Regions from separate parts of the Nitrincola nitratireducens genome, predicted to be linked through region 1. Evidence: predicted binding sites of a transcription regulator. Region 1 holds the regulator's gene; each other region holds the start of a gene.
What was found. Region 1 encodes sigma-54, which starts transcription at its own class of promoters, with help from an activator protein. Its sites were predicted from a motif close to TGGCACNNNNNTTGCTNT; they were not measured.
Positions count from the first base shown of each region.

Region 2: the regulator sigma-54 is predicted to act here: its motif matches at 843-860, upstream of flgB (flagellar basal body rod protein FlgB).
Region 3: the regulator sigma-54 is predicted to act here: its motif matches at 988-1,005, upstream of glnA (type I glutamate--ammonia ligase).
Region 4: the regulator sigma-54 is predicted to act here: its motif matches at 784-801, upstream of glnK (P-II family nitrogen regulator).

Region 1 is NZ_AONB01000001.1:58,784-60,990, reverse strand. It holds gene lptB (LPS export ABC transporter ATP-binding protein) at 1-436, shown strand, start outside; gene D791_RS00280 (RNA polymerase factor sigma-54) at 478-1,977, shown strand; gene hpf (ribosome hibernation promoting factor) at 2,029-2,207, shown strand, end outside.
Region 2 is NZ_AONB01000023.1:32,475-34,681, reverse strand. It holds gene flgC (flagellar basal body rod protein FlgC) at 1-379, opposite strand, end outside; gene flgB (flagellar basal body rod protein FlgB) at 382-780, opposite strand; gene D791_RS16055 (CheR family methyltransferase) at 965-1,804, opposite strand; gene D791_RS16050 (chemotaxis protein CheV) at 1,822-2,207, opposite strand, start outside.
Region 3 is NZ_AONB01000025.1:16,223-18,429, reverse strand. It holds partial or broken gene typA (translational GTPase TypA) at 1-686, opposite strand, end outside; gene glnA (type I glutamate--ammonia ligase) at 1,088-2,207, shown strand, end outside.
Region 4 is NZ_AONB01000013.1:35,170-37,376, reverse strand. It holds gene D791_RS11600 (YifB family Mg chelatase-like AAA ATPase) at 1-189, opposite strand, end outside; gene D791_RS11595 (accessory factor UbiK family protein) at 221-514, opposite strand; gene glnK (P-II family nitrogen regulator) at 888-1,226, shown strand; partial or broken gene D791_RS11585 (ammonium transporter) at 1,274-2,207, shown strand, end outside.

The DNA.
Region 1 (2,207 bases):
AAACATCTTGGCTGTTTTACAAACGCGAAAAGATCTTAACTCATCTCAGCGCAAGGCAATGCTTGAAAGCTTGCTAGAAGAGTTTAGTATTACGCATATACGTGACAGTTTAGGCATGTCCCTATCTGGTGGAGAGCGTCGACGTGTTGAAATCGCGCGAGCGTTGGCAACCGAACCTGCGTTTATTTTGCTTGATGAACCCTTTGCGGGTGTTGATCCAATATCGGTTAGCGATATAAAGCAAACGATCAAGCATCTACAATCTAAAAATATCGGCGTGTTAATCACGGACCACAATGTCCGTGAAACACTTGATATATGTGAACGAGCATACATTGTTTCGGAAGGTCATATCCTTGCAGAAGGCCACCCATCTGACATAATGGCAAATGAACAGGTTCGACAAGCCTATCTTGGCGAGCAGTTCAGGCTCTAAACATTAATCCGTATCCTTCAACTGAGTGATATATCTGGCATATGAAGCAAGCCTTACATTTAAAAATCGGCCAGCACCTCACCATGACGCCGCAATTGCAGCAGGCTATTCGCTTATTGCAATTATCGACGTTGGACCTACAACAAGAGATACAACAAGCGCTGGAAAGCAATCCGCTGCTTGAAATCAGCGAAGATGATACGGATACGGATATCCCAGTCCATTTAAGTTCGGACAACCAACGAGAGCTGAGCACAGAACCCTCCTCAAATGACCGTGAAGAGGTGGTTGAGCATGAAGCGGAAGCTGAGCACGATTGGAACGATCAAATACCTGAAGACCTCCCCACAGACAGCAGCTGGGAAGATACCTTTCAGCATCAAAGTTCAGGGAGCAGTTCTGACAGCGAATGGGCCGACAATGAAAACGACTCTCGTGAAGACACGCTGCTTGATCATTTAAATTGGCAGTTAAATTTAACACCTATGTCCGATGCGGATCGCCTGATTGCTGAAGCGATAATTGAGGCCATTGACCCTGATGGATATCTGCAGGTTAGTGTTGATGAACTCATGGAGCAATTCGTTGCTCAATTCCCCGATATCTTCAGTGATATTGACCTTGATGAAGTCATCGCCGTGTTACACAGGGTTCAACAATTTGACCCCCCTGGCGTTGCGGCACGTGATTTGAGCGAGTGTTTAAGCATTCAGATTAAACAATTACCAGACACTCTGCCTTGGAGAGAAACGGCTTTAAAGTTAGCGAATGAACATCTCCAACTCTTAGGGAATCATGACTACAAAGCGCTAATGCGCAAGCTGCGCTTGAACGAAGAAGACTTGTCGTCGGTCATCGAGATCATTCAGTCACTCAATCCAAAGCCCGGTGCCAGCATTGCTTCCAGTCAATCTGAATATGTCATACCTGATGTTGTCGTTCGCAAAGTCCAAGATCAATGGATTGTCTCGCTAAGCCCAGAGACATCACCGAAGCTTCAGATTAATACACAATATGCCGATTTAATTCGACGAGCCGACAACAGTGCTGACAACACCTATTTGAAAAACCACCTACAAGAAGCTCGCTGGTTTCTAAAGAGCCTAATGAGTCGAAACGAGACCTTATTAAAAGTCGCAACAGAAATCGTCGAGCGCCAAAAAGACTTCTTAGAAATGGGTGAAGAGGGCATGAAACCGATGGTCCTTCATGATATTGCTGAGGCCGTCTCTATGCATGAATCCACCATTTCACGTGTCACCACTCAAAAATTCATTCATACTCCTCGAGGTATTTTTGAATTGAAATATTTTTTCTCAAGCCAGGTGAACACGGCTGATGGAGAAGGCGCATCTTCAACAGCTATCCGAGCTCTGATTAAAAAGCTTGTTACAAGTGAGAATACCGCCAAGCCTTTAAGCGATAATAAAATTGCACAACTCTTAATGGAGCAAGGTATCAATGTTGCCCGTCGAACCGTAGCAAAATATCGTGAAGCTTTAGGTATTCCACCTTCTAATGAGCGTAAGCGTCTGCTTTAATTATAATAGATAGGTACGAGCCATTTCGTACCCTTACCAAGGAGACAACCCATGCAGATCAATATTACTGGCCACCATGTAGAATTGACTGAATCCCTAAATGACTACGTTCACACTAAATTTGAGCGTCTTGAACGTCATTTTGATAACATTACCAATGTTCAAGTCACACTGAGTATTGAAAAACAACGCCAGAAAGCGGAAGCTACAATGCACCTCGCCGGTGGTGA
Region 2 (2,207 bases), on a different contig from region 1:
CTGCATTGATCTGAAATGATCGTGATGCTGAAATCATATCGGCCATTTCTTCAATCACATTGACGTTTGGATAAAAAACGTAACCCTGTTCATTTGATAAAGGATGATTCGGCTCATACGCCATACGTAAAGGCGTTTGACTTTCAATAATATCCAATACTTGTACGCCTTGACCGGGCGCTAACCCAGTGGGCGTTTCACCTAACTGACTTACGTCTGGCGCCTTTAGTGCGAATACGGGTTTGCGCGCTCTATAGGTTTCACCTTCGCTAGAGCTAACGCTCTCAGCGTTTGCCATATTACTGGCGGTGGTGTTCAAACGTATGGTTTGAGCACTCATAGCAGAACCCGCAATCCCAAATACATTCGACAAAGACATACTTATTCACCCTTTATGGCTTTTTTAAGCCCACTGAACTTGCCATTCAAAAACTCAAAGCTCGCCTGATAACGTAACGAGTTATCAGTAAAACGACTAATCTCTTCCTGCACTTCGACTGTGTTGCCATCAACCGCAGGCTGAAAGGGTATACGGTACATTAAATCTGCAGCAAAATCGGGATTCACTAATCCGTCGATATGCCCACCCTGCGTTTTCTGTAAATGCAATGGACTGTGCGTCATCTTGCTCTCAAGCACCTGCTTGAAATCGACATCTCGCGCTTTAAAGTTAGGCGTATCAGAATTCGCAATATTATTCGCCAACACCTCGGCACGATGTGCTCTGAAAGTCAGAGCATCGGCATGTATTCCGAGAGCTGATTTGAAATTAATTGACATAGCCTTGACCTTACCCATTTAAAACGTGAGAAGCGAACACCTAGATACGCTTTACTACAAATAAAGCAATCTACGTGCCACTCATTGTAAACTATTGATTTTATTTGAATCTAATAATGATAGAGGTCTATCCATCATTATTAGCAAGGTGAAAGCGGCAAGAGTCTGCCACTTAGGCGGCAAGTTAAATGCTCTGGTAAATAATGCCGGGGCGGCAATGAATCATGCGGTATAAATCAGGCAAGCCAGAGAGCGACTCAGAAGCACCTAAAATAAGATACCCTCCAGGCTTGAGCTGCTTATGCATTTTTCTCAAAATTTCAGTTTTAACATCCGATGAAAAATAAATCAGAACGTTCCGACAGAATATAATGTCAAATTGACCTAACGAAGAGTACTGTCCTAGCAGATTAAGGCTTTGAAACTTAACGCGCGCTTTAATCTCCGGTTTAATCGTCCAACTCCCTTCGGGGTTTTTTCTAAAAAAACGATTCAAGCGATCCTGCGACAACCCACGGCCAAGCGCCAGCATCTCATACTCACCACGCTTCGCCTGATCTAAAATCACTGAAGAGATATCTGTGGCGACAATTTCTTGGCCTGCCGAAAAAGCCCCCGCACGAGACTGTCTAAACTCTTCGATCACCATACTGATTGAATAGGGCTCTTGACCGCTTGAACAGGCTGCAGACCAAATCCGCAGCTTTTGCATTGGCTGACCACTGGCGATTTCGGGCAATAGTTTATCTTTGAGTATTTCATATGGATGAATATCTCTAAACCATAAGGTTTCGTTGGTTGTCATCGCGTCAATGACTTGCTCTTTAAGGAGATTGCCTCCCATCGAGTTAAGCCGATTCACCAGCTCGCTTAATGTCGCAAAGCCTTCCTTTTGCATAATTTTGCTTAGGCGGCTCTGTACAAGATATTGCTTGTGCTCGGCTAATAAAATTCCACAGCTTTTCTCAAGAAACTGGCTAAAGTTTTTGAACTCATCAGATGTGATCGTGAACCCTGTTCTCACATAGCCCCCTTACTTAATCAGCGCTTACTGACCGCTTCAATACGTTTAACCACAACAGAAGCAAGTTCGTCAGGATTAAACTTAGCTAAGAAGCCATCAGCTCCAACTTTTTTAACCATTGATACGTTAAAACCACCGCTTAAGGATGTATGCAGAATAATGTGCATTCGCTGCATACGCGTATCGTTGCGAATCATTGATGTTAAGGTATATCCATCCATCTCAGGCATTTCGATATCCGAGATCAGCATCAAATAATACTGTTCAACATCAACACCTTTGCCAGCCATGTCTTTTAGCATCAACCAAGCTTCGCGACCATTCTTTGCAGAGGTCACCTTCACACCCAGATTTTCAAGGCTGCGCTGCATTTGATTACGGGCAACTTGAGAGTCATCGCAGA
Region 3 (2,207 bases), on a different contig from region 1:
GCCACGTGTAATACGGCCGATACCGATTACACCTACGTAGCTGTTGTAATCCAATGCCGAGATTTGCATTTGCAATGGGCCTTCTGGATCAACACGTGGCGGATGAACGTGTTTAATGATGGCTTCAAACAGCGGCGTCATGTCTTCAGCCATGTCATCCGCGTCTAAGCCAGCGATACCATTTAGCGCTGATGCGTAGACAACAGGGAAGTCTAACTGTTCGTCAGTTGCGCCAAGGTTATCGAACAGATCGAATACCTGGTCCATTACCCAGTCTGGGCGTGCGCCTGGGCGGTCAATCTTGTTGATGACGACAATTGGGTGTAAGCCTGAGCAAAAGCTTTCTGGGTTACGAAACGCGTTTGAGGCATTGGGCCGTCAACCGCATCAACCAATAAAAGAACAGAGTCTACCATCGAAAGAACACGTTCTACTTCGCCACCGAAGTCCGCGTGCCCCGGTGTATCAACGATATTGATACGATAGTCGTTCCATTTAATGGCGGTGTTCTTGGCTAGAATCGTGATACCGCGTTCACGTTCTTGGTCATTCGAGTCCATGATTCGCTCAGCGGACTCATCACGGCGCGTTAAGGTGCCGGACTGCTGCAGCAGTTTATCGACGAGGGTCGTTTTGCCATGGTCGACGTGGGCGATGATAGCAATATTTCTTAAGTCTTCGATCACAAGTTTGTACCGGTTCTTTGTCTAAAGCGCATTATTATACGCAACTAACCCCGAACAAGCGACGAAAGTTTGATGACATTTTGAACATGTCAATTAAATTTATATTTGCACCGGGATGGCGCAAATTTGCGGTTGATCCAGTATGATTTAGACGTGCATTGCACAAAATACGATCGTCGCCAACCTGTTTTGTGGGTGTTAATGGTGCGTTTTTGATAATCGTGCCTCTTAATGGTGCAAAAAATGAATCACTACCAATTTGTCGGCTCTTAAGAGCCTGATTTGGCGGGGTTTTTTACACTGGCACGTTCATTGCTTGTACTGATGTAAGCGGTTACGCCGGATATTTTCTGCATCCGGCCTCCGGCAAATTCATATAGCTAACATGTGGAGAGAGTCGTATGTCAGAGAATACTCTGAATCTGATCAAAGAGAGCGGTGCTAAGTGGATCGACATGCGTTTTACTGATTTCAAAGGTAAAGAGCAGCACGTTACCATTCCAGTATCTGATATGGGTGATTCCTTCTTCGAAGAAGGGAAAATGTTCGATGGTTCCTCTATCGCAGGTTGGAAAGGAATTCAAGAATCTGACATGATCCTGATGCCTGATGACAGTGCATCGGTTCTGGATCCTTTCACTGAAGCGCCTACTGTTATTGTTCGTTGCAACATCGTTGAGCCTGCGACTGGCCAAGGCTATGACCGTGACCCACGTTCAGTTGCTTTGCGTGCTGAGCAGTACTTGGCCTCTACGGGTATTGCTGACTCTGCAATGTTAGGCCCAGAGCCAGAGTTCTTCGTATTTGATGAAGTAAACTGGCATGCTGATATCAGTGGCTGTGGTTATACCATCTCCTCTGAAGAAGCGGCTTGGTCTTCAAACATGAAATTGGAAGGCGGCTCACGTAACACTGGACACCGTCCACGTGTTAAAGGCGGTTACTTCCCTGTTCCACCAATCGACTCTTTGCATGACATTCGTGCCGCAATGTGCGACGCAATGGAAGCAATGGGCTTAACGATTGAAGTGCATCACCACGAAGTAGCCACGGCTGGTCAGTGTGAGATCGGTGTGCGTGGTAACACTCTGGTTAAGAAAGCTGACGAAGTTCAAATCCTGAAATACTGCGTGCATAACGTTGCACATGCGTATGGCAAAACAGCTACCTTTATGCCAAAGCCTTTGGTTGGTGATAACGGTTCTGGTATGCACGTTCACTTGTCTATGTCCAAAGATGGTAAAAACATCTTCGCAGGCGACGGTTATGCGGGTCTGAGCGATTATGCACTTTACTACATCGGCGGTATTATCAAGCACGCTAAAGCGTTGAACGCTATTTGTAACCCATCAACCAACTCCTACAAGCGTTTGGTTCCAGGTTTCGAAGCACCCGTTATGCTGGCGTACTCTGCGCGTAACCGTTCTGCATCACTGCGTATTCCGTACACTACTTCACCGAAAGCACGTCGTGTAGAGGCTCGTTTCCCTGATCCAGCAGCGAACCCATACCTTTGCTTTG
Region 4 (2,207 bases), on a different contig from region 1:
ACGCTGAGGAAACTCAAAGCCTGCCGTTAAAAGCGCACTGCGTACACGCTCCTTACTTTCTTTAACGGCGGTTTCGGGCAATCCAACAATGGATAGGGAGGGAAGTCCACCGGAGAGATGAACCTCAACAACGACTTGGGGCGACTCAATGCCCACTTGAGCACGGCTAAATAGAACCGCTAATGACATAAAAACCTTCCTTGGTTAATGAGCAAAAAACCTAGCTTTCTGTAGTGGTTGACCCAGTTTGCGTCACTTGGCTGGCGATATCCAAACGCATTTCCAATTGAGCAACCTTTTCTTCCAGGGCTTCGAGCTTTTCACGCGTTCGAAGCAAAACGGCTTTCTGCGCCTCAAACTCATCTCGAGTGACAAGATCGAGCCGATTAAACGTCCCCTGTAGCAGAGTATTCATTTGCTGTTGCAGCTCTTTTTGACCCGGTAACTCTTTCGCACCGTTCAAGAATTGGCTCAGTTGTTCGGAGAACCCTTCCGCCAGTTTTTGATGAATCATGACATTGCTCCAATGATTGGCCGACGACCGACTAAACTAGATGACCCATGAGTAAATCAGCCTAGCTTACCTCAACTGACGTCAGCCTGCATCTAAAGACAGCTCTTTCCCGTGATCTCAATAAGCATACGCAGGATTGCACCATTTAAGTGCGTGCACGATTTGAGTGCACCTAAATCATACGACTGAACATTTATGATGCTTTAATTCCAGCACCTACTGAGCACTGAAGACACCTAAAGCATTGAAAAAAATCAACAATAAATTATTGGCACAGGTTTCGCTATTGTATTGGCAAGCGAACCCATCTCTGTGCACAGGGGGGACACACGAGTATGAGTTTGAACATTTTGTATCCAGGGGAGACATTCTTATGAAACTGGTTTCAGCGATCATTAAACCTTTTAAGCTTGATGATGTAAGGGAAGCGCTATCCGATATTGGCATTCAGGGGATTACCGTAACTGAAGTCAAAGGATTTGGGCGTCAGAAAGGACACACCGAACTATACCGTGGGGCAGAATATGTTGTCGATTTTTTGCCTAAAGTCAGAATTGATGCAGCGATTGCCGATGATGTCGTTGACCAAGTGGTCGAAGCAATCAGTAAAGCCGCTCAAACTGGAAAGATTGGTGATGGCAAGATTTTTGTCACTCCGTTAGAGCAAGTTATTCGCATTCGTACCGGTGAATCCGGCCACGACGCACTCTAATACGATTTTTCACTTTTCGCCTGATGGAGGGCTAAACGATGGAAGAGATGATTCTCGCCACCGCGGACGAGGTTAGACACCTTGCCTATGCTATAGATACGTTTTATTTCCTAATTTGTGGTGCTTTGGTAATGTGGATGGCCGCTGGCTTTGCCATGCTCGAAGCTGGCTTGGTCCGTGCCAAGAACACCACAGAAATCCTGACTAAAAACGTCGCACTTTACGCCATTGCCTGCACCATGTATCTGATATGCGGTTACTACATCATGTACAGCTCAGATGCAGGCGGCATATTCCCAAGCCTTGGCGGTTTAATTGGCGATGAAAACAGTGTCGCGGATGTACTGTCAGGTGATGAAGATGCACCTTACTACTCAGCTCGCTCTGACTACTTCTTCCAAGTGGTTTTCGTTGCCACCTGTATGTCAATCGTATCCGGTGCTGTTGCTGAGCGTATGAAGCTTTGGGCTTTCTTGGCATTCGCCGTCGTCATGACAGGCTTCATCTACCAGTCAGTGGCTACTGGACCTGGGGCGGTGGCTTCTTGAGTGAAGCAGGCTTCTCTGACTTTGCAGGCTCAGGTATCGTCCACATGGCAGGTGCAGCCGCCGCATTAGCAGGTGTGCTAGTACTGGGTGCACGTAAGGGCAAATACGGTAAAGACGGTCAAATCAATGCGATTCCTGGGGCCAATATGCCATTGGCAACGCTCGGTACTTTCATACTCTGGTTGGGCTGGTTCGGCTTCAACGGCGGCTCTGAGTTGAAAATGTCGGATGTTGATTCAGCCAACAACGTCGCTCAAGTGTTCGTCAACACCAACGCAGCCGCTGCTGGTGGTGTGATTGCAGCTCTGATCTTTGCTCGCCTGTGGTTCAAAAAAGCAGATCTGACCATGGCGCTTAACGGTGCGCTGGCTGGCCTGGTTGCCATCACAGCTGAGCCTCTAGCACCATCCGCTCCAGGCGCTGCCTTAATTGG